DNA from 3 places in the Nocardiopsis codii genome. Region 2 is predicted to be linked to each of the others. Evidence: riboswitches for the same ligand, from Rfam matches in the RefSeq annotation. Region 2 holds a riboswitch; each other region holds the start of a gene.
What was found. Region 2 has a riboswitch for cobalamin ahead of Q8791_RS02900 (ABC transporter substrate-binding protein). Riboswitches for the same ligand answer to the same signal wherever they lie in the genome.
Positions count from the first base shown of each region.

Region 1 (7,192 bases), on a different contig from region 2:
CCCCGACGTGTCACCGAAGGGCGGTCGGAACAGCTCCACGTCCTGGCCCGTCTGCCGCCGGACCATCGCGCTGACCGCCGCGATCTGACCCGGGAGGTCGTCCTCGTCGAAGTACTCCGTCATGTGCTCGTGGAGGTCGTTGTGGCTGGCGATCTCGTGTCCCTCGGCGTAGGCGCGCCGCAGCACGCCGGGGCGGGTCAGCGTCGGGTCGCCGTTGAGGAAGAACGTCGCCGGCACCTCCTCCTCGGCCAGCAGGTCCAGGAGCGCGGGGGTGCCCTCGGCCGGGCCGTCGTCGTAGGTCAGGGCGACGCACCTGGCCTCCGGGTCCTCGCAGTCCAGGTCCGGGTCGCCCGCGGCGACCACCCCCGGGGCGGGCGGGACGGACTCCGCCGCGGCGGCGGGCGGGTCCACCGCCAGCACGGGCTCCTCCGCCGTCGACGCCTGCCGGGCGCGCTCCCCCAGGTCGGACAGGAGCGGGGCCGCCGCCTCCGACGGCACCACCGCGACGATCCTGCCCGGCTCCGACGTGGGCGGGTGGCCGACCACGATCGGGGACAGGTGACCGTCGTCGAACTCCACCAGCAGGTCGCCGTCGGAGTTGAACCCCATCGAGTCGTACGTGCGCATCACGGGGTGCAGCCCCTCCAGGTCCACGTCCTCCGCGCCGGTCAGCTCCTCGCGCACGATCCCGTCGAGCGCCACCAGGGCGTCGTGGTCGACCAGCAGCTCCGTCGCGTACGCGGTGTGCCCGGTCTCCGAGTCGTACCAGTACGTCCCGTATCCCCGGCGCTGACCGTGCAGGTCCTCCTCGGTGCGCACCAGGCGCACACCCAGGACTCCGCTCCCGGCGGCCACGACCTCCCAGTCGATCGCGAGGCGCACGGGGTCGCGGCTGGCTCCCCGGAAGTCCCGCACCTCCCGGTCGACCTGTTCGGCCAGTCCGGCGGCGAACCCGTCGGCGCCCTCGAACGTCGGGTAGGCGACGTCGACCTCGACGCCGTCCGGCCGGTGGGGGTGGTCCCCGAAGTCGCCGGCGTCACCGGTCCACTCGGAGGCCTCCTCGCCGGCCTCGTCCAGCAGCACGGTCATGAGCTCCGGGTCGTCGGCCCCCGCTGCTCCGCCGGTGCCGCAGGCGGCCAGCGGCAGGAGCAGCGCCGCCACCGCCGCACCCGTCCGGCGCGGGCCGCACCGGACGGCGATCCCGCCGACCCGCGGCCGGAGGGCCCGGACCGGCCCCGGGCGGGACTCGGCCTGGCCAGGACGAACTCGGCTCGACGACAACACCGGTCTCCCTCATCCCTGGGCGGGTGCTCACGCGGTTGATGGCAGCAACATAGGGGACGCCGTCCGCACACCTGTGGCGGTGACCACATGTGGTCACCGCCACAGGGCGGGTCATGGTCCGCACTCGACGCGCACCCGCCCGAAGTGTCCCGGGACGACCGTTGCGCCCCGCGGCGCCGGGCCGCCCGGGAGGCCCGGCGCGGGCTCAGACCGCTTCGTCGCCGGGTTCCCCGTCGTCCTCCCCGTCCGTCGCGGCGGGCGGCTCGGGGGCCCCGTCGACGTAGGTCTCGCCCGGCGTCGTCGTGCCGAGGAGCTGGGAGACGGTGACCATCGTGTACCCGTGCGCGTCGAGTTCGCGGATGATCGTGCGGGAGGCGTCGACCGTCGTGTCGTGGATGTCGTGCATGAGGATGATCGCTCCGGGGGAGGCGCCGTCCACGGCCCGGTCGGCGACCACGGACGCCTTGCGGTCCTTCCAGTCGTTGGTGTCGATGCTCCACAGGATCTGGGCCAGTCCCATGTCCGCGGTCACCGCCGTGACCCCGTCGTCGGTGGACCCGTAGGGGGGCCTCATGAGGTCCATGGTGTACCCGGTCTCGCGGTACACCAGGGCCTGGACGGTGCCGAGGTTCGAGCGGATCCCGCCCGCGCCCAGCCCTGCCAGGTCGGGGTGGGTGAGGGTGTGGTTGGCCAGTTCGTGGCCCTCCGCGTAGGTGCGCCTCACGGTGCGCGGATCCTCCATCACCGGGTGGCCGGTGACGAAGAACGTGGCGCGGGCGTCGTACTCGGCGAGCATGTCCAGCAGTTCGGGGGTGCGCCCGCCCGGGCCGTCGTCGTAGGTCAGGGCCACGCACTTGGCGCCGGGGGCGGAGCAGTCGATGTCCTCGTCCACGGGCGGCACCGTCCCGGGCGGGGTCTGCTCCCGGCTGTCCCCGGCCGCCTCGGGCGGATCGGCGATGGCGAAGTCGCGGACTCCCCGGGTCGCGGCGTGCGACGCGCGCTCGCCCAGGTCGGACAGGAGGGGGCCGGACTCCGAGGCGTCGATGACCGCGTGGGTCCGGCCCTCGCCGACGGGGGCGACCTGCCCGGCGTCGAACTCCACGACGAGGTCGCCGTCGGGGTTGAACCCCACGGAGTCGTACAGCGAGCCGATGGGGTGGACGGCGTCGGGGGCGGCGGTGTCCGGGAGGGCGTCCCGCACCAGGCCGTTCAGCTCCTCCAGCTCCTCCTGTCCCGCGACCAGGGCGGTGGAGGGGTGGGCCGTGCCGGTCAGGGCGTCGTACCAGTAGGTGGTGTACGCCTCACGGGTCCCCTCGGAGTCGGTCTCCTCGCGGGTCACCCGGACGCCGACGAGGTCGTCGTTGGCCGCCGTCAGGTTCCACGCGGACTCGAAGGAGACCGCGCCGGGGTTGGCCGCCTCGAAGGCGTCCACCTCCGCGGAGAGTTCGCGGTCCAGGAAGCCGCTCAGCGGTTCGGCGTTGGGGAGGACCGGGTAGGCGACCTCCGTCGCCACCCCGCCCTCGCGGGCGAGGGAGGACTCCGTCAGGTCCACCACGTCACCGGGGTCCACCACGGTCAGCCCGTCGGGTTCACCGGTCGCGGGCAGGTGCTCGTCGGGTCCGCCGTCCGCCGCGGGGCGGGCGTCCCCCATGTGTTCGGGGGTGATGACACCGGGTGGGACGACGGCCGACCAGACCAGCCCCGCGACGACCGCCAGCGCGACCGCGATCGTGAAGAGGGGGCGATCGGGGGCCATGGTCGGATGGGACTGCTTGTTCACCAGGGGTTCTCCACGTTCATCTACAGACGAACGTTCGCGGGGAGCGCGGGAGAGGGCTCCGCCGCGTAACGCTTCATTTCGGGTGTGACGCCGACCGCACAACAGGGGTTCGCACTGTTTCCGGGCCGGGCACGGGGATGCACGCCGGGTACAGGGGCGGAGAGGGCGCTCCCTATACTTGCAGGCGTGGAAGGTACATGTTCCACCCCAGAGTCCGGGCCGCGCCCGGAAGGGGAGGGGTGTGTCGCAAGAGGGAACCCGGTGCGACTCCGGGACTGCCCCGCAGCGGTATGAGGGAACGAACGTCGCCATAAGCACTGGAAATCCGATCGGTAATGTCGGAAACCGGGAAGCGGCGGCCAGTAGGAGGACGGTGTCCGCACCGTCCGCGCCCTCGAGTCCGAAGACCTGCCTCCACCCGGCGTCGCACCCGTGCCGCCGGTGGTCCCGTGCCCCGAGGGAGGGCCGAGGAGCGGGAGGCAGGTGCACACGCCCGCGGCGTGGTCTCCGGCATGCCCGCGTCCTCGCTCGCCTCGTGGCCGGTACCCGGCTTTCGACGAGGGAGAGAAGCTCATGTCCGACACCCCCGGGGCCTCCCGGCCCTCCGTGCGCTCCACCGTGCACGGTTACCCGAGGATCGGTCCCCACCGCGAACTCAAGCGCGCCAGCGAGTCGTACTGGAAGGGCGGGACGACCGCGGACGAACTGGACGGCGTCGCCGCCGACCTGCGCAGGGGCGTCTACGCCCAGCTGCGCGAGGCGGGCGTCGACGACATCCCGTCCAACACGTTCTCCTACTACGACCACGTCCTGGACACCGCTGTCCTGTTCGACCTGGTGCCCTCACGGTTCACCTCCCCGGCAGCCGCGGGCGACCGCGACGAGGAGCTGCGCCGCTACTTCGCGCTCGCCCGCGGCGAGCAGGGCGCTCCGCCGCTGGAGATGACCAAGTGGTTCGACACCAACTACCACTACCTGGTCCCCGAGCTGTCGCCGAGCACGCGTCCCCGCCTGGTCGGCGACAAGCCCGTCGCCGAGTTCCGCGAGGCCTCCGAGGCCGGCTTCCGGACGCGTCCGGTCCTGGTCGGCCCGCTGACCTTCCTCCTGCTGGCCAAGGCCGCCGACGACGCGCCTGAGGGCTGGAGCCCCGTCGAGCTGCTCGACCAGCTCCTGGACGCCTACGCGCAGCTCCTCGCGGACCTCGCTGCCGCGGGCGCCACCGAGGTGCAGCTGGACGAGCCGATCCTGGCCACCGACGAGGGCCGCGCCGCGGTCGGTCTCCTGGAGCGCTCCTACCAGCGACTGGGCGCCCTCACCGAACGCCCCTCGCTCCTGGTCTCGACCTACTTCGGCTCCATCGGAGCCGCCGCCCTGCGCGTGCTCAAGGACTCCCCGGTCGAGGCCGTCGGCCTGGACCTGGTGACCGGCGGCGAGGGCATCGACGACCTGGTGAAGGTCTCCGGGCTGGGCGGCACCCGCCTGGTCGCCGGCGTGGTGGACGGCCGCAACGTCTGGCGCACCGACATCCCGGCCGCCGTGGCCACTCTCGGCACCCTGCTCGCCCTCACGGACGAGCTCACCGTGAGCACGTCCTGCTCGCTCCTGCACGTGCCGATCGACCTGGACGCGGAGACCTCCCTCGCCCCCGAGCTGCGCGAGGCCCTGGCCTTCGCCAAGCAGAAGGCTGAGGAGACGGCCCTTCTCGGCCGCGTCCTCTCCGAGGGGGCGGAGGCCGAGTACGCGGGCGGCGGCGCCGGCGGAAACCCCGCCTTCACCGACGCGCGCGTGCGCGCCCGGCTGGACGCCCTGGGCCCCGACGCCTACGAGCGTCCCCAGGACCGCGGCACCCCCGCGGACACCCCGCTGACCACGACCACCATCGGTTCGTTCCCGCAGACCGGCGAGCTGCGCCGCGCCCGCGCCGCCCACCGGCGGGGCGAACTGGCGGAGGACGCCTACAAGCAGATCCTCCGTGAGGAGATCGACCGGGTCATCGCGCTCCAGGAGGAGATCGGCCTCGACGTGCTCGTGCACGGCGAGCCCGAGCGCAACGACATGGTCCAGTACTTCGCCGAGCAGTTGGAGGGCTACGCCACCACCGAGAACGGCTGGGTGCAGTCCTACGGTTCGCGGTGCGTGCGTCCGCCGATCCTGTTCGGCGACGTCTCGCGCCCCGAGCCGATGACCGTCGAGTGGATCACCTACGCCCAGTCGCGCACCGACAAGCCGGTCAAGGGCATGCTGACCGGCCCCGTGACCATGCTCGCCTGGTCGTTCGTGCGCACCGACCAGCCGCTCGGGGAGACCGCCCGCCAGGTGGGCCTGGCCCTGCGCGACGAGGTCGCCGACCTGGAGCGCGCCGGTATCCGCCACATCCAGGTGGACGAGGCCGCCCTGCGCGAGCTGCTGCCGCTGCGTGAGGAGCAGCGCGGCGCGTACCTGGACTGGGCGGTGAACTCCTTCCGTCTGGCCACGTCCGGTGTGTCGCCGTCCACGACGATCCACACGCACATGTGCTACTCGGAGTTCGGGCTGATCGTCGGGGGGATCGAGGCGCTGGACGCCGACGTGACCAGCGTCGAGGCCGCCCGTTCCCGCATGGAGCTGGTGGAGGACCTGGGCCGCCGCGGCTACAAGCGGGGGATCGGTCCCGGCGTGTACGACATCCACTCCCCGCGTGTGCCGTCGGTGGAGGAGATCGAGGGCTCGCTGCGGCTGGCCGCCGCGCACATCGACGCCGGCAACCTGTGGGTCAACCCCGACTGCGGCCTGAAGACGCGCGGCTACGCCGAGGCGGAGCAGGCCCTGCGCAACATGGTGGAGGCGGCCCGCCGGGTGCGCGCCGACCTGCCCGGCGCCCGCTAGCGGAGTCCCCCAGGGCCCTTCGTCCGGGCACTGAGGCGCGGAAAAGGGGAGGGGCCGCGGCGAAAGCCGCGGCCCCTCTCCGTCTGTGCGGGACGGTCAGGTGCCGACCACGGCCAGCGCGTCGGCGCCGGCGTTGACCATGATCTCCTCGATGTTGTCGGGGAGGACCAGGTCCTCGGGGGAGTCGTCACCGGTGAAGGACGGGTGCAGCTGGTACGTGATCTGGATGTTCATGTTCGCGGTCCGGACCAGCAGCACGGCCTGCGGGATGAGGTCGCCGACGAAGTCGTACTTCGTCACGATGAGGTGGGCCTCGTCGCCGAGCTCCACCTCCTTGCTCTCCTCCACGTTCTCGGCGTCGTACAGGGTGCTGTACTCGCTCTCGCCGGTGATCTGGGCGATCGTGTCCTGGAACTGGGTCGAGGCGGCCTCGACGGAGTCGGCGGCGGAGTACGGGGTCTGGTAGTCGATCTCGAAGGAGGCGTAGCCGGCGGGGGCGTTGCCCTCCGGCGGAGTGGCGTCCAGGGTGTCGCAGTACGAGTTCTCGTCGCGGACGGACTTGCTGCCGCCGTCGGTGACCAGGAAGTCGGCCACGACCTGCTCGGTGAAGGCGTCGCAGGGCTCGGTGGGGACGGAGTAGGGGGGCTCGCCCGTGGGGGCCGCGTCGGTGTCCGGCTCCGGGGCCGGCTCGTCGTCGACGGCCGTCTCCTCGACGCTCGCCGAGGGGGTGCCCTCGGGCGGGGAGGCGACGGTCGTCCCGTCGCTGCCGTTGGTGACCAGCATGACCACGACCGCGATCACGAGGACGACGATGATCGCGCCGCCGCCGATGACGACCCACAGGCCGGCCTTGCCGCCGCCCTGGGGCTGCTGGGGTTGGGGCTGGGGGTAACCGGGTCCGCCGCCGTAGGGGGGCTGGCCGCCCCCGTACATCTGCTGCTCCGGGCCGGGGAAGCCCTGGCCGGGACCCGTGGGGGCGCCGTATCCGGGCTGGCCGCCCGTGTTCGGGGCACCGTAGGGGGGCTGGCCCCCGCTGTTGTCCCCGCCACCGTAGGGGTTCTGCGGTGGCTGGTTGTAAGGTCCGTTTTCGCTCATGGCTCCCCTCGCCCGTGATGTGCTGGCCGTGTTGTCTGGGACGCGTGTGCGCGCCTGTGGGTTCTCACGACTTCCGGACCGCGCGGCGGTGCCGGAGCACGCTCGGAGCGACACGGGGTCGTGCGAGGGGAGGCGCACCTACCGCTACTGCCTTCCCGCGGGCGAGGG
Region 1 covers NZ_JAUZMY010000031.1:25,851-33,042, reverse strand. The annotation lists gene Q8791_RS25505 (polysaccharide deacetylase family protein) at 1-1,281, opposite strand, end outside; gene Q8791_RS25500 (polysaccharide deacetylase family protein) at 1,490-3,040, opposite strand; cobalamin riboswitch at 3,264-3,494, shown strand; gene metE (5-methyltetrahydropteroyltriglutamate--homocysteine S-methyltransferase) at 3,638-5,929, shown strand; gene Q8791_RS25490 (DUF3558 domain-containing protein) at 6,026-7,024, opposite strand.
Region 1: linked by a shared signal. The riboswitch ahead of metE (5-methyltetrahydropteroyltriglutamate--homocysteine S-methyltransferase) and the one ahead of Q8791_RS02900 (ABC transporter substrate-binding protein) in region 2 are both predicted to bind cobalamin.

Region 2 (7,192 bases):
CCCATGGTGGTGCTGGTGGCCGATCACGGCGACCCGGCCGCCCGGCCGTGGGAGGGCATCCCCGACGTGCGGGTCGAGGGCCTCGCCGAGCAGAGCGCGCGGCGCCTTCACGCGACCGCGGCCCCGCTCGCCGATGAGGCCGTGGTGCGGGCGGCGGTCGAGGAAGCGGGGGGCAACCCCCTGGCGCTGCTGGAGTCGGTCGGGGCCGACTGGGGCCCCGACGAGGCCGAACCCCTCCCCGGCCGGCTTCGGCCGCCCATCGGGCCGCGGCTGTGTCGCGCCTTCCGTGCCGCGATCGAGGCCCTGAGCCCCCCGGCGCGGTTGCTCACCGTACTCGTGGCGGCCGAGGACCACGGTGACCTGCTCGTGGTGCGGCGGGCCGGCCGCGCTTCCGGTGTCGACGACACCGCCTGGGACGAGGCGGCGGACGCGGGCCTGCTGCGCGTGAGGGGCGACCGAGTGGGGTTTCGCCACCCCGTCGTGCGCAGAGCCGTCTACGAATGCTGTGGTGCCGCGGCGAGGCGGCGGGCGCACCAGGCCCTGGCCGCCGCGCTGCCGGACGAGGCGGAGGAGCACGCCTGGCACCTCGCCTCCGCGGCACACGACCACGACGAGGACGTCGCCGGACTGCTCGAACGGACCGCGGCCCACTGCCGGCTCCGCGGTGCCATGACGGCGGAGGCACGGGCGCTGCGGCGGGCCGCCGAACTCTCACCCGCGCCGATCGACGCCTCCCGACGGCTCGCCGGAGCCGCACGGGCCGCCTGGGACGCCGGGTGGGCGACCACCGCGGAGCGCCTGCTCGACGATGCGGAGCGGTTGGCCCCGGGTACCCACATCGCCCGCTGCAGCCTGGGCCTGCGGGGCGTCATCGAGTCGTCTCGAGGCGCCCCCGAGCTGGCCCACCACTACCTGACCACCGACATGGAGCTGGTCGAGGATCCGGGTACGGCGCTGGAGCTGGGCACCACGGCCATGCGCGCCGGCTGGGCGGCCGGACGCAGCGATCTGGCGGCCAGGGCGCTGGAGTCGCTGCTGGAACTCGACGTCGAGGAGCAGGCCGGGCTGTCCGTCCTCCTGGCCTGGTGGAGCGACGACCCGGCCGCCGACACCGCGCCGGTCGACTCGACGGGTTTCGCCGACGCCCTCGCCCGTGCGCGGAGGACGCCGCTGCGGTTGCTTCCGCCTGCTCCTCTCGCGGTGGTCTGGGGCATCGACACGGCGATGGGGGAGGCGTTGCGCCGCCGAGCGCCGCACCTGCGGCGGCGATTCGAACCGGCCCGGCTCGCCGACGTCCTGGCCAATACCGCGACGATGGACGGCTTCGCCGGCCGCTGGGCGGAGTCGGAGTCCGCGGCCGCGGAAGGGTTGCGGCTGGCGGAGGACGTGGGCGCCGACCAGATCGCCGCCCACTGCCGCAACTGCCTGGGCTGGCTCGCCGCCGTGCGCGGTGACGAGCACCGGGCCGCCGAGGCTGCCGACCGCGTGCTGCGGACCGCGCTCCCGCGGGGAAGCCGTGCGGTGAGCGCGGCGTCCTACTGGATCACCGGCATGACGAGCCTGTTCCAGGAGCGTCCCGAGGAAGCGCTGGACACCCTGCTGCACCTGGCCGACCCCGGACACGGTGCGATGCACCCGACCTTCGCGCTGCTGGCCGCGCTCGACACCGCCGAGGCCGCTGTGCACGTGGGACGGCTCGACGTGGCAGAGGAACGGGTGCGGCGGTTGCACGCCTGGGCGCGGCGCACCGGAGCGCCGTGGGCGTGCTCCGCCGCGTACGCCGCCGAGGCGCTGTTGGGCGGACCCCGCGCCGAGGACGCCTTCCAAGCCGCACTCGACGTGCCCGGCACACGATCACAACCGCTCCTGCACGCCCGCGCCCGGCTGTTCTACGGCGAGTGGTTGCGGCGGGGCCGCCGACGGACCGACGCACGTGTCCACCTCGAGAGCGCCCTGGAGGTGTTCGACCGCCTGGGGGCCGAGCCCCTGAGCCGGCGCGCGCGGCGTGAACGGGACCTCACAGGTCCCCCCGGCCGCCGGGGGAGCCCCGACGCCGGAAAAGACGTCCGACTCACCGCCCAGGAGCACAGGATCGCCCGGCTGGCCGCTCAGCAGATGACGAACCGCGAGATCGCCGCGAAGCTGCGGATCAGTCACCGCACCGTGGGCCACCACCTCGGCAACGTGTTCGCCAAGCTGGGTATCACCACGCGCTCCGAGCTGGGGCGCACCCACGGCGGCCCGGAGCCGGGTTGAGCCGCGCCGGTGTGCGGGGCGTCGCGGTCGGGCGGTGCGGCGCCCGCTGCCCTGGGGAGGCGTTGGGCGCGGACGGAGGGCCGTGAACCGGGACTGCCCCTGGTCGTGACCGGTAGGTCGCAGCGGTGCGACCCGGTCGAGTCGAGGCCGTGGGTCGACCAGCAGAAGGAGAGCCGAAAAGCAGAGGTCTCCGGTTTCTGCGAACCGACCCCCGGGAGTCGGAACTGCATTTCTCAGTCCGACTCCCGGGGGTCGGTTCATTTCCGCCGGGGCCGTTTCTCGGGAGCGGGGCGGCGGCTACCGCGCGGATGTGCGCAGATCATCCAGCCCGGCGGAGAAGGTCACGCTCGGCTGGTAGCCCAGGTCGGCGCGGGCCCTGGCGATGTCGTAGCTGCGGTCGCGCCCCATGATGGCCACCAGCCAGTTGTGCAGCGGCGGCGGGGTGGGGCGGCGCAGCAGTCGCCATGCCCGGTCGAGGACCCCGGCGACGGGCGAGGCGACGGCGAGCGGGACACTGCGCGCGCGGCTGACATCGGCGCCCATGGCCGCCAGGGCCGGGGCGAAGAACTCCCGGACCCGCATCGGAGCGCCGTCGGTGATGTAGTAGACGCCGCGGTCGCGGCCGCGGCTCAGCGCGGCTGTCGTCGCAGTCGCGAGGTTGTCGACGTGGACGAGGTCCATGACGTGGCGTCCGCCGTCGATCCAGGCGAACCGGCCGGCGGCGGCCGAGGTCGCAGCGTCGCGCAGCGTCGCCATTCCCGGGCCCCAGATGAACGGTGGGCGCAGCGTCACCAGCGTCATCCCCGGGGTGGCGGTGTCCGCCAGAGCCCGCTCGGTCGCGAGCTTGACCCGGCCGTACGCGATGATCGGCCGACCGGTCGGCGTCGCCTCGGAGACCACCACAGGCTTGCTGCGCCGGTCGGTCGACACGGCGGCGGCGCTGATGAGCACGAATCGCCTGACGCCGGCGGAGGCCGCGGCGGTGAACAGGGAGACGGTCGGCCAGTGGTTGTCCCGCTCGAATCCGGCGTCCGGCCCCCAGAACTCCATGCGGGCAGCCGAGTGGATCACCGCCTCACACCGGTCCAGGACGGTCAGCCAGGTCGGGGCCGGTCGCGGCGTCCCCGTGGGCGTGGCGCCGGGGCGGTCATCCGGTCCGCGCAGGTCGGTGAGATCGCCGAGGACGGGCGTCGCCCCGGCTCGCTCCACTCGCCGCGCGGCCTCAGGACTGCGGGCCAGTGCCCACACCGTATGGCCGTCGGCGATCAGACGGGTGATGAAGTGCTGTCCGACGAAACCGCTGCCGCCGGTGAGAAATATGTCCATGCCAGTTCCCATTGCCGTCAATGGCTGTGTCGTGAGTCGATCTGCTGTGCGCTGCGGGTGCGGGGAATCGCACCGGTGGCGAATGGGCGCGAGACGACCGGCGGGCGTTCTCGGCCCGGCGGTCGGCGCGCCTCAATCCGCCGGACGGAACGGCCGCAGGAAGCGGACGCCATCGTCGGCCGATCCGTCCAGCAGCTCCAGGAGCCGGGGCGCCAGTGCCTGCCGCCGGGGGGCCCTCAGGTGGCCTTCGAACGCCTCGTGCGTGTCCCAGCGCTCAAGAACGATGAAGGTGCCCGGTCGGCCCTCCACCTCATGTGGCTCGTAGTCGATGTTGCCCGGGTCATTGCGTGAGGCGGTGACGGTACCGGCGATGAACGCCTTCAGTTCGGCTTCCTTGCCGGGCTTCGCTCGAACTTCCAGGAGCACGGTGACATAGCGGTCAGGTGTGTTGTCCATGAGCTCGATGGTGGGCCCGCGGCAGGTCCTGAGGAAGCCACAGGTCTTCCTGGTACAGCTGGTACCACGCCACGACAGCCGAGTGCGGGGGAGGATGGCGCCCATGAACGAACTCGGTGTCGCGTTGAGGGCTTGGCGGGATCGGCTCGACCCCGGCGTCGTCGGGCTGCCCCACCATGTCCCCCGCCGGGTCGCCGGACTGCGGCGGGGCGAACTGGCGCAGCTGGCCGGAATCTCTGTCGAGTATGTCGTCCGGCTGGAACAGGGCCGGGCCTCGACGCCGTCGGCGCAAGTCTGCTCGGCCCTCGCCCGCGCACTGCGGCTGTCCGACGATGAGCAGGCCCATCTCCTGCGCCTGGCCGGCCACGCCGCAGACCCGGACCGTATTCCGCGACTCGTCCCCGCCAGCGTGCATCGGATCGTGGAGCGGCTCGCCGACAGCCCGGTGGCGGTGTGCGACGCCGCCTGGCAGTTGCTGCACTGGAACCCGCTGTTCGCGGCGACCTTCGGCGACCCCACGAGGCATGGCGACGATGAGCGCAACGCCCTGATCTCCCAGTTCGAGATCCGGGAGACCCGCATCCGGCAGACCCCTGTGGAGCGTGCCGCGTTCGAGGAGTCACTGGTCGCCGACCTGCGCGCGACGACGAGCCGGTACGCGAAGGACCCCGACATCAGGGCGTTGGTCTCAAGGCTCAACCGCAGTCACCGGTTCCGTGAACTCTGGGAGCTCCGGTCGGTGGGCGACCACCAGGGCGCTCACAAGATCGTCGCGCATCCGGAAGTGGGGGACATCGCCTTCGACTCCGATGTGCTCACCACCCAGGGCACGAACCTCCGCCTCGTGGTGGACACCCCACGCGACGCGGACGCCAGGAACAAACTCGATCTCCTGTCCGCCATCGGCATCCAGGAAATGAGCTCGAAAAGCTGACTCGCGATCCCTGTGAGGCACGGGGGTGCGAAGTCGGATCGCAGAGCGTTCTCCCATTTCACGGCATTCTCAACAGTGCGAGTGGGTGAGTGGGGTGCGGCCCGCACCGAGCCGGCCGGCCCGGCCCATGCGCCACGGCGTTCCGGCACGTCGCGCGCGGCCGACCGGTGCGGAACCGCGCGAGCGCTCGCCCGCCATCGGCGGCGGAAGGGGGGCTCGCGGGAGAGGTGCGCGGTGGTCCGCGGCGGCCGTGCCGGGGCCGCGCATGCCCCCCTCCCGCCCGCCCGGGAGGGCGCGCGAGGCCCTTGGTACCCTTCCGGGGCCAGTCGTACCACGTAGGTGGTCAGGGAATCCGGTGCGAATCCGGAGCTGACGCGCAGCGGTGTGGGGGACGGGCGGGGTACACGAGCCACTGGGACACGCGCGCGGACGGAAACGCCCGCGAGGCACCGACCTGGGAAGGCACTCCGTCCGGAGGAACCCGAGTCCGAAGACCTGCTGGCCCCTCCGCGTCGAGTGCGCGGAGGCGCATCCATGCCAGGCTCCGCGTTCGAGTCCCGACACCCGAGGCATCCCCATGTCGCGCCACGCGCTCCCGTCCTCCGCCCTCCCCTCCCTCGCCCTCCTGCTCGTCCCCCTCCTCGCCCTCACCGCCTGCGGACGGCCGGGCGACCCGGGCGGCGACGGCACCGAAGCGGCCGCGGGGTCCGGATACCCCCGCACCATCGACAACTGCGGCCACGAGGTCACCCTCGACGCGCCTCCCCAGAGGGCGGTCTCCCTCAACCAGGGCACCACCGAGATCCTCCTCTCCCTGGGACTGGAGGACCGGGTGGTCGGCACCGCCACCTGGACCGACCCGATCATGGAGGGGCTGGAGGAGGCCGAGGCGGACATCCCGCGGCTGGCCGAGAACAGCCCCTCCTTCGAGCGGGTCCTGGAAGCCGAACCCGACTTCGTGACCGCCTCCTTCGTCTCCACACTCGGCGCCGGCGGCGTCGCCACCCGTGAACAGTTCGAGGAGCTGGGCGTGCCCGCGTACACCTCCCCGACCGACTGCGCCACCGGCAAGGACAACGAGGGCGGCGGGGACGGCTCCCGGAGCGAGCCGCTCACACTGGAGGCCGTCTACGGCGAGATCCACGACCTGGCCGAGGCCTTCGGGGTCGAGGAGCGCGGGGAGGAACTGGTCGACGGGCTCCGGCTCCGGGTGGACGCCGCGACCGAGGACCTGGAGGTCGAGGACGTCTCCCTCATGTACTGGTTCGCCAACGCGCAGTCGCCCTACCTCGCGGGCTGCTGCGGCGCCCCCGGCGCCATCACCAGCGCCGTCGGTGCGCAGAACGCCTTCGACGACACCCACAGCGAGTGGCCCCAGATCAACTGGGAGACCGTCGCGGACCGCGATCCCGACGTCATCGTGCTCGGCGACCTGACCCGCGACTCCCAGACGGCGGAGACCGCGGCGGCCAAGATCGAGTTCCTGGAGGACAATCCGGCCACCCGCAACCTCACCGCCGTGCGCGAGGAGCGGTACGTCCTGCTCAGCGGCCAGGCGATGAACCCCTCGATCCGCACGGTCGAGGGCATCGAGCTGGTCGCCGACGGCCTGCGCGAGCTCGGGTACGTCCGTTGAGCGGTGCGCGTCCGGCGCTCCTCATCACCTCCGGCCTGCTGCTCCTCGGACTGTCGGTCTCGGTCGCCGTCACCATCGGGCCCGCCGACATCACCCCGGCCGAGGTCTGGAGGTCGGCCGCCGCCCGGTTCGGGTGGGGCGTGAGCCCTCTGACGCCGTTGCGCGAGGGCATCGTGTGGAACCTGCGCATGCCCCGCACCCTGCTCGCCGCGGTCTGCGGGGCCGGCCTGGCCGTGTGCGGCGCGGTGATGCAGTCCCTGCTCCGCAACCCGCTGGCGGACCCCTTCGTGCTCGGGGTCTCCTCCGGCGCCTCCACCGGGGCGGTCGTCGTGACCGTGCTCGGCTGGGGCGTCGGAGCGGTCTCGCTCCCGGCGGGGGCCTTCGCGGGCGCGCTGCTCTCCTTCGGCATGGTGATGCTGCTCAGCCACAGCCTCGGCGGGAGCATGGACCGCGTCGTTCTGTCCGGGGTCGCGGCCATGCAGCTGTTCTCGGCACTGACCTCGTTCATCGTGCTGACCTCGGCGAACGCCGACACCACGCGAGCGGTGCTGTTCTGGCTGCTGGGCTCCCTCAGCGGCGCCGGA
Region 2 covers NZ_JAUZMY010000002.1:232,178-239,369, reverse strand. The annotation lists gene Q8791_RS02920 (helix-turn-helix transcriptional regulator) at 1-2,256, shown strand, start outside; gene Q8791_RS02915 (NAD-dependent epimerase/dehydratase family protein) at 2,554-3,582, opposite strand; gene Q8791_RS02910 (putative quinol monooxygenase) at 3,715-4,038, opposite strand; gene Q8791_RS02905 (helix-turn-helix transcriptional regulator) at 4,142-4,972, shown strand; cobalamin riboswitch at 5,279-5,489, shown strand; gene Q8791_RS02900 (ABC transporter substrate-binding protein) at 5,550-6,608, shown strand; gene Q8791_RS02895 (FecCD family ABC transporter permease) at 6,605-7,192, shown strand, end outside.

Region 3 (7,192 bases), on a different contig from region 2:
CCGGAGGCCCCGGAGGCCCCGGACCGCCCCGAGGCGCCGGCCCCGCCGGCGGAAGCGGCCCCGCCGCCGGCCGACGTCCCGGAAGAGGAGGTGCCCGAGGACGCCCCCGAACCGCTGTTCGCGGCGGGTATCGACCCGGTCGGCGCGCTCCTCCCCGGCAGCGACGGGATCATGGTCCTGGACGTGCGCAACATCGGTGCCCCCACGGCCGACGACGTCATCGCGATGATCACCCTGCCGCCCGGGGTCGAGATGGTCTCCTCCGGCGGTGCCGGGAGCGCGGTCCCCATGGCGGCCGGCAACGGGGACTGGAGCTGCTCGTCGGGCAGTGGCGGCGGAGAGTGCGTGCACCCGCGTATGTCGGCCGGGCAGAACAGCACGCAGTTCCTCGACGTGCGCGTGGACGCCGGAGCCGACGTCGGCGTCCCCGCGTCGGTGACGGTGTCCTCCGGCCGCGTGGCCGCCAGCGCGACAGGGGAGCGGGGGGTGACCTCCGAGGGGGTGACCGCGCGCTACGCGACGGCGGGCCGGGTACGGACCGAGAGCGTCGGCAACGCGCTGATGACCTGTGTCGAGCCGGAACGGCCTCCGGGAGGGCACTGGCCGTGGCCCTGGCCCTGGCCGGAATGGCCGGAGGTCCCCGGCACTGTTCCCGACGCCGTCCCGGAGACCGGGGTGCTCCCCGACGGCGCCGACACCGGCGCCGACGTGCCGACCGCCCCGGACGCCGACCTGTCCCGCGCTCCGCGGGAACCGGTGGCGACGGAGCCCGAGGCGGACGTGCCCCCCGAGGGGGAAGTGGACCCCGGGGGCCAGGGGGGCGAGGGGGCGCCTGACGTCACCGACGTCCCGCCGGACAACGATCCGCCCACGGAAACGGCGGAGGACGCGGAGGAGGGCGGCCACGGGAACGAGCCGTCCCCGGAGGCGGCCCCCGGCCCGTCCCCGACTCCCGGGGCGGGGGCGCAGACTCCGGGCGGCCCCTGTGCCGAGGCCCGTCTCCGTGAGGGGCGGCACCGCGACAACGACAACTGGGTGATGGCGCCGCTGGACGACGACCAGGACCCCACCACCACCTCGTCGAGCGCCGCGACCTGGGACCTCCCCGAAGGCGGCGCGGTCCGCTGGGCGGGCCTGTACTTCTCGGCGGCGGGCGCCCCCGACTCCCCCACCGCCCGGGTCAAGGGGCCGGGCATGACGGAGTACCGGACCGTGGCCGCCACCGACACGGAGGTGGCGGACCTGCCCGCCTACCCCGCCTACCAGGCGTTCGCCGACGTCACCGACCTCGTGCGGGCGCAGGGCGGCGGCCAGTGGTGGGTGGGCGACGTACCGGCGAGGGAGGGCCGGGGCGTGTACGCCGGGTGGAGCCTGGTGGTGGTCCTGGAGGACCCGGGCATCGGCTCCTACAACCAGGCGATGGTGCTCGACGACACCGGGGCCGTCTTCCGGGACGACACGGGCATGTCCTTCCCGGTGTCGGGGCTGCTGCCCGCCGCGGTCCCCTCGCACGTCGACGTGGTGGCCTGGGAGGGTGACGCCGACCTGCGGGGGGACAGGGTGACGGTGGACGGCCAGGTGGTCGCGCCGAGCAGCGGGTACGGGGAGGCGGACAACGCGTTCGCCGGTTCGGCCCGCGGGGCGGTGGGGGACCCCCTCACCTTCGGCACCGACGTCGTCCGATTCGACGCGGTACTCGGTCGGGAAACGGATATCCGAATCCTCACCGAGCAGGACGCCGTACTGGTGGGAGTCGTGGCGGTGACCGCCCCGATGCGTACCTGAAGTCCGGTATTCGCGCCGCGCTCCGAACCTGGCCCGAGGGGCTGGGAAGCCCCATCCGCCCCGGGGGGTCGCCTGTGCGTAGTGACCTCATGACTTTGCGTATTCACGGAGGGCACGCAAAACGAGACAGACTTGGCTAGGCTGTGCCCCGGTCATGGATATGGCCCCAGAGTCAAAAGGGAAGGGGGCGGTGTCACGTGGACCGCTGCGCGTTGTTCGTTGACGCGGGATACCTTCTCGCGGACGGCGCGATGGCCGTGCACGGAACCCGCAACCGGGACTCCGTCTCCTGGGACTACTCCGGACTCGTCCAGTTCCTCAACGAGGTGGCGCGGGACCGCACCGGTCTTCCGCTGCTGCGTTGCTACTGGTACGAGGCCGTCGCCGACGACCGGCGCTCCCAGGAACAGGACGGCATCGCCGACATCCCCGGCATCAAGTTCCGAGCCGCGAGGATACGGCCCGGTCGACGCGAGGGCGTGGAGAGCTACGTCCAGCGCGACATCACCACGCTGGCCCGTACCGGCGTCCTGTGCGACGCCGTCCTGGTCAGCGGTGACGAGGACATGGCGTCCGTCGTCGCCGACGTCCAGGACATGGGCGTGCGCGTCACCGTCGTGCACATCTCCGTCGAGGGCAACTGGACCATCTCCCGCGCCCTGCGCCGGGAGTGCGACGACCTCATCGAGATCGGGGCGGGCCATCTGCGCCCGCACGTCAACCTGCTCTCCAGCGGCGGCTCCCCCCAGGAGACCGCGGCCAAGACCACCACTCCGTTCGCCAACGGCCGCGCCCGGTCGGCGCCCGAGACCCCGAGGCAGCCCGTCGCGGCGCAGTCCGGCGGCAGCAGGGTCGACCCGGCGGGCTCCCCCAGCGGGGGCCTGGAGGCGATGTTCGCGGGAACCGGCGGCCAGCCCGTTCCCCAGGGCAGCGCCATGGACCAGTTGCGCGCCATGCGCAGGTCCCTCGCCCAGCAGCGCGGCGGCGACCACCTCGCCGGGCCGGGCGGTGACAGCGGCCAGCAGCCCGGCGGCATCGACGCCAACGGGTTCCCGTCCGGTGGGCAGACCCCGCCCGGCGTGGGAGGCAACGGCTCCTACCCCGGCGGCCCGATGACCGGGGGGCACCCCGCACAGAACGGGCAGCAGGGCTACCCCGTCACCGAGGGCCACCCGTCGATGCGGGGGGCCGACCAGGGGGGCTACGGCCTTCCGGGCAGGTCGGTGCCCGGCCAGGGGCAGCCGATGACCGGTCCGCAGCCGTCCTTCAACGGCACGGGACCCCAGCAGTCCTTCGCCTCCGGCACCGGGGCGCAGCGCTCGTTCGCCCCGGACGGCCAACCCGGCCACGCGCCACCGCCGAGAAACGCGCCACCCCAGGACCCACGTCAGGATCCGCGCTACGGCGGGGGGGACAGTTCCGGATACGGGGGAGCGGCCGACGCAAACCCTACCTATGGGACCAGTACGGAAACTGACACCGCTCACCGCGGTGGGGCAGCCTCCCCCTACGGGGGGCAGCCACGTACTGGTCCCGAACCAGCCGACCGGTTCAGTCCCGGCGGCTACCAGGAATCCCGTCCCAGTCCTGGATATCCCCAGCAGACACGCCCCGCCGCGCATACCGTTGACGAAGCGGTGCATGTTGCGCACAAGGAAGGGAACGACTTCGCGGAGTCGATCGCTCGCGAGGCGCCCGCTCTGTGGGTGGAGGCCGTACTCGCCCGCAGGCCCAGGATGCCCTCCGATCTGGAGGCGCGTCTGCTCCAGGGTTCCTCGCTGCCGATCGACCACCTGTTGCGCGACGAGGTCCGCGACGGGCTGCGCCAGGGCTTCTGGCAGGCCCTGGAGCGGGCCAGGTCCTGACGGGGCGCGGGAGTGCGAGTAGGGGATGGGGGCGATGCGCTTGACCCACGTGACGACGGCTGAACTCGACCGTTGGGAATTCCACGCTGTCCGGTCCGGTGAGCACGGACGGGTCGCCGCCCAACTGCTGGACCTGGCCAACCGGGTCGACGCCGGGAGCGAGGTCTCGCGCGCCGAGCTGTTCGTGCGCGCGGGCGAGCAGTGGGAGATCGCCCAGGAGTTCGAGCGCGCCTGCGCGGCCTACCAGCGGGCGATCGACGACGGCGGCGCCACGGTGATCGACGCCCGGGCGCTCAGCGCCGGCGCGCTCCTGCAACTGGACGAGGTCGACCAGGCCTACGTCCACCTCACACGCCTGGAGGGCGAGGAACCGCCCGGACTCCAGACCTTCATCCACGTCGCCGAGGCACTGTACGCGCACGACGACCTGGAGGGCGCGGAACGGTGGGCGACGGTCGGTGCGCGCCGCTTCCTCGACCAGGAGTCCTCGCCCTACGTCCGCGACCTGTTGGTGGAGCTCCTGCGCATCAGGTTCCGCATCCGCACCGACCTCGGTCTGGCGGAGGACCAGCTGGACAGCAGACTCGACGAGGAGTGACCTCCGCCGCCGTACGGCGGCGGCCCGGGCCACCCCCACCGGAGGTTCGGGCCGGGGACGCCCGCGTCGGCGTCCGCGGAGTGAGCTTTCCTACGTGCGGGCGTCCCTCCGACACGCCCGGAGCGGCACCCGGACAGATCACCGTCCGGGCGCCCCGGCCCGTCACCGACCGCCGCCGATACGGCGGTGTGGTCTGCGGCGCCGAGTCGTCCGGTACGGTCCGAACCGCTTCGGAGACGGGATTCCGGACGTTCGGAGGCCCGTCGGAGGACCCGCGCGGTCCCGGGGAGCCCCGGCGACGATCTAGGCTGTGTCCGGTCGCCTCCCAGCTGCCCCGACGAGGCGCGCAATCCCCCTGAACCGGGCGCTCGCGGCCCCCGCATACCACGGCCCGCGCGTGTGTTCGACGATCGTCGAAGAATCCGAGAAATCGGTGACACGCCATCATCTTGCGGTGTTCCAACGCGGGGCCCCCTAGATGTAGTATCTGTCCCGCTGGTGGTTCACCCCTCGGGGTGAGGCAAGAGGGAACCCGGTGTGAAGCCGGGGCTGCCCCGCAGCGGTATGTGGGAACGAAGCCGTCACAGGCACCGGGGACCCCCGAAGGCCCTGGGAAGCGACGGTGCGTAGGTCGCCCACGAGCCCGAAGACCTGCCGCCGGTGCGCACGCGAGCGTGCGCCGACGACGGGGCTTCGAGGGTGAGCCGCCGCGACCCACCGGTCAGACGACCGCACGCACCCGGTGCGTCGGTCCACCGGTGCGTGCCGCGCACCTTGCTTATCGTGTCCCCTCCCCGCCGGGACTCTTCTACCGAGGTTGGAGCCGCTGTATGACCCTTGACGTCGAGGCCGTGCCCGTATCCGTTCGGCCCGAGCCGACCAACGAGGGCGCGCCCCCCGCCGCCATCGACCGGATCGAGCACGTCGTGACCGAGGCCTGTGCCAGGCTCACCGGTGTTTCGGCGGAGAAGGTCCTCACCGAGGCCCGCCGCGGCTTCTACCCCGGCATCCCCGACTCCGAGGTCGAGCTCGCCCTGGTCATGGCCGCCCGCAGCTTCGTGGAGGTGGACCCCGACTACTCGTTCGTGGCCGCCCGCCTGCTGCTGGACAAGCTGCGCCGTGAGGCCCTCACCTTCATCAGCGGCGCCCCCGACGCCGCCGGGCAGTCCGAGATGGGCGAGCGCTACGCCGCCTACCTGGCCGCCTACGTCCGCCGCGGCATCGACCTGGGCCAGCTGGACCCCGCGCTCGCCGGGTTCGACCTGGACCGGCTCGGCGCCGCCCTGTACCCCGAGCGGGACGAGCAGTTCACCTTCCTCGGCATCCAGACCCTCTACGACCGCTACTTCCTGCACAGCGACGAGGTCCGCTACGAGCTGCCGCAGGCGTTCTTCATGCGCGTCGCCATGGGTCTGGCCCTCAACGAGGACGACCGCGAGGCCCGTGCCATCGAGTTCTACGAGCTGCTGTCCTCGTTCGACTTCATGGCCTCCACGCCCACCCTGTTCAACGCCGGCACGGTGCGCGCGCAGCTGTCCTCCTGCTTCCTCACCACCGTCGGCGACGACCTCCAGGCCATCTTCCACGGCATCAGCAACAACGCGATGCTGTCCAAGTACTCCGGCGGGCTCGGCAACGACTGGACCCCGGTGCGCGGCCTCGGCTCGCACATCCGCGGCACCAACGGCAAGAGCCAGGGCGTCGTCCCGTTCCTGAAGATCGCCAACGACACGGCCGTCGCGGTCAACCAGGGCGGCAAGCGCAAGGGCGCCGTGTGCGCCTACCTGGAGACCTGGCACATCGACATCGAGGAGTTCCTCGACCTCCGCAAGAACACCGGTGACGACCGCCGCCGCACGCACGACATGAACACCGCGAACTGGGTTCCCGACCTGTTCATGCAGCGTGTGGAGCAGGGCGGCAGCTGGACCCTGTTCTCGCCGGACGAGGTCCCCGACCTGCACGACAAGTACGGCACCGACTTCGCCGAGGCCTACGAGAAGTACGAGGCCGCCGCCGAGGCGGGCCGGATCAAGGTCGCCAAGAAGCTCCCCGCGGTCGACCTGTGGCGGCGCATGCTGACCATGCTGTTCGAGACGGGCCACCCCTGGATCACCTTCAAGGACCCGTCCAACCTGCGTTCGCCGCAGCAGCACGTCGGCGTCGTGCACTCCTCCAACCTGTGCACCGAGATCACGCTGAACACCAGCGCCGACGAGGTCGCCGTCTGCAACCTGGGCTCGGTCAACCTGGCCCAGCACGTCGGCCCCGACGGCCTGGACGCCGAGCGCCTGCGCCGGACCGTCCGCACCGCCGTGCGCATGCTCGACAACGTCATCGACGTGAACTTCTACACGATCCCCGAGGCGCGCCGCGCGAACCTGCGCCACCGCCCCGTCGGGCTCGGCCTCATGGGCTTCCAGGACGCCCTGTTCAAGCTGCGCACCCCCTTCGCCTCCGAGGGCGCTGTGACGTTCGCGGACGAGAGCATGGAGCTCATCAGCTACTACGCCATCGAGGCCTCCATGGAGCTGGCCGCAGAGCGCGGCTCCTACGAGTCCTTCGAGGGTTCGCTGTGGAGCCGGGGCGTCCTGCCGATCGACTCGCTGCGGCTCCTCGCGGACTCGCGCGGCGGCGACCTCGACATGGACCGCGGCGAGACCCTGGACTGGGACTCCCTGCGCGAGCGCGTGAAGTCGACCGGGATGCGCAACTCCAACGTGATGGCGATCGCGCCCACCGCGACCATCGCCAACATCACCGGTGTCGGCCAGTCGATCGAGCCGCTCTACCGCAACCTGTACGTCAAGTCGAACATGTCCGGCGACTTCACCGTCGTCAACCCGTACCTGATCCGGGACCTCAAGGCGCGCGGCCTGTGGGACGACGACATGGTCTCGGCCCTGAAGATGCACGACGGCAGCCTCGGCGCCATCGACCGCGT
Region 3 covers NZ_JAUZMY010000018.1:74,147-81,338, forward strand. The annotation lists gene Q8791_RS18545 (sigma-70 family RNA polymerase sigma factor) at 1-1,785, shown strand, start outside; gene Q8791_RS18550 (NYN domain-containing protein) at 1,983-3,650, shown strand; gene Q8791_RS18555 (hypothetical protein) at 3,676-4,248, shown strand; cobalamin riboswitch at 4,731-4,921, shown strand; gene Q8791_RS18560 (ribonucleoside-diphosphate reductase subunit alpha) at 5,079-7,192, shown strand, end outside.
Region 3: linked by a shared signal. The riboswitch ahead of Q8791_RS18560 (ribonucleoside-diphosphate reductase subunit alpha) and the one ahead of Q8791_RS02900 (ABC transporter substrate-binding protein) in region 2 are both predicted to bind cobalamin.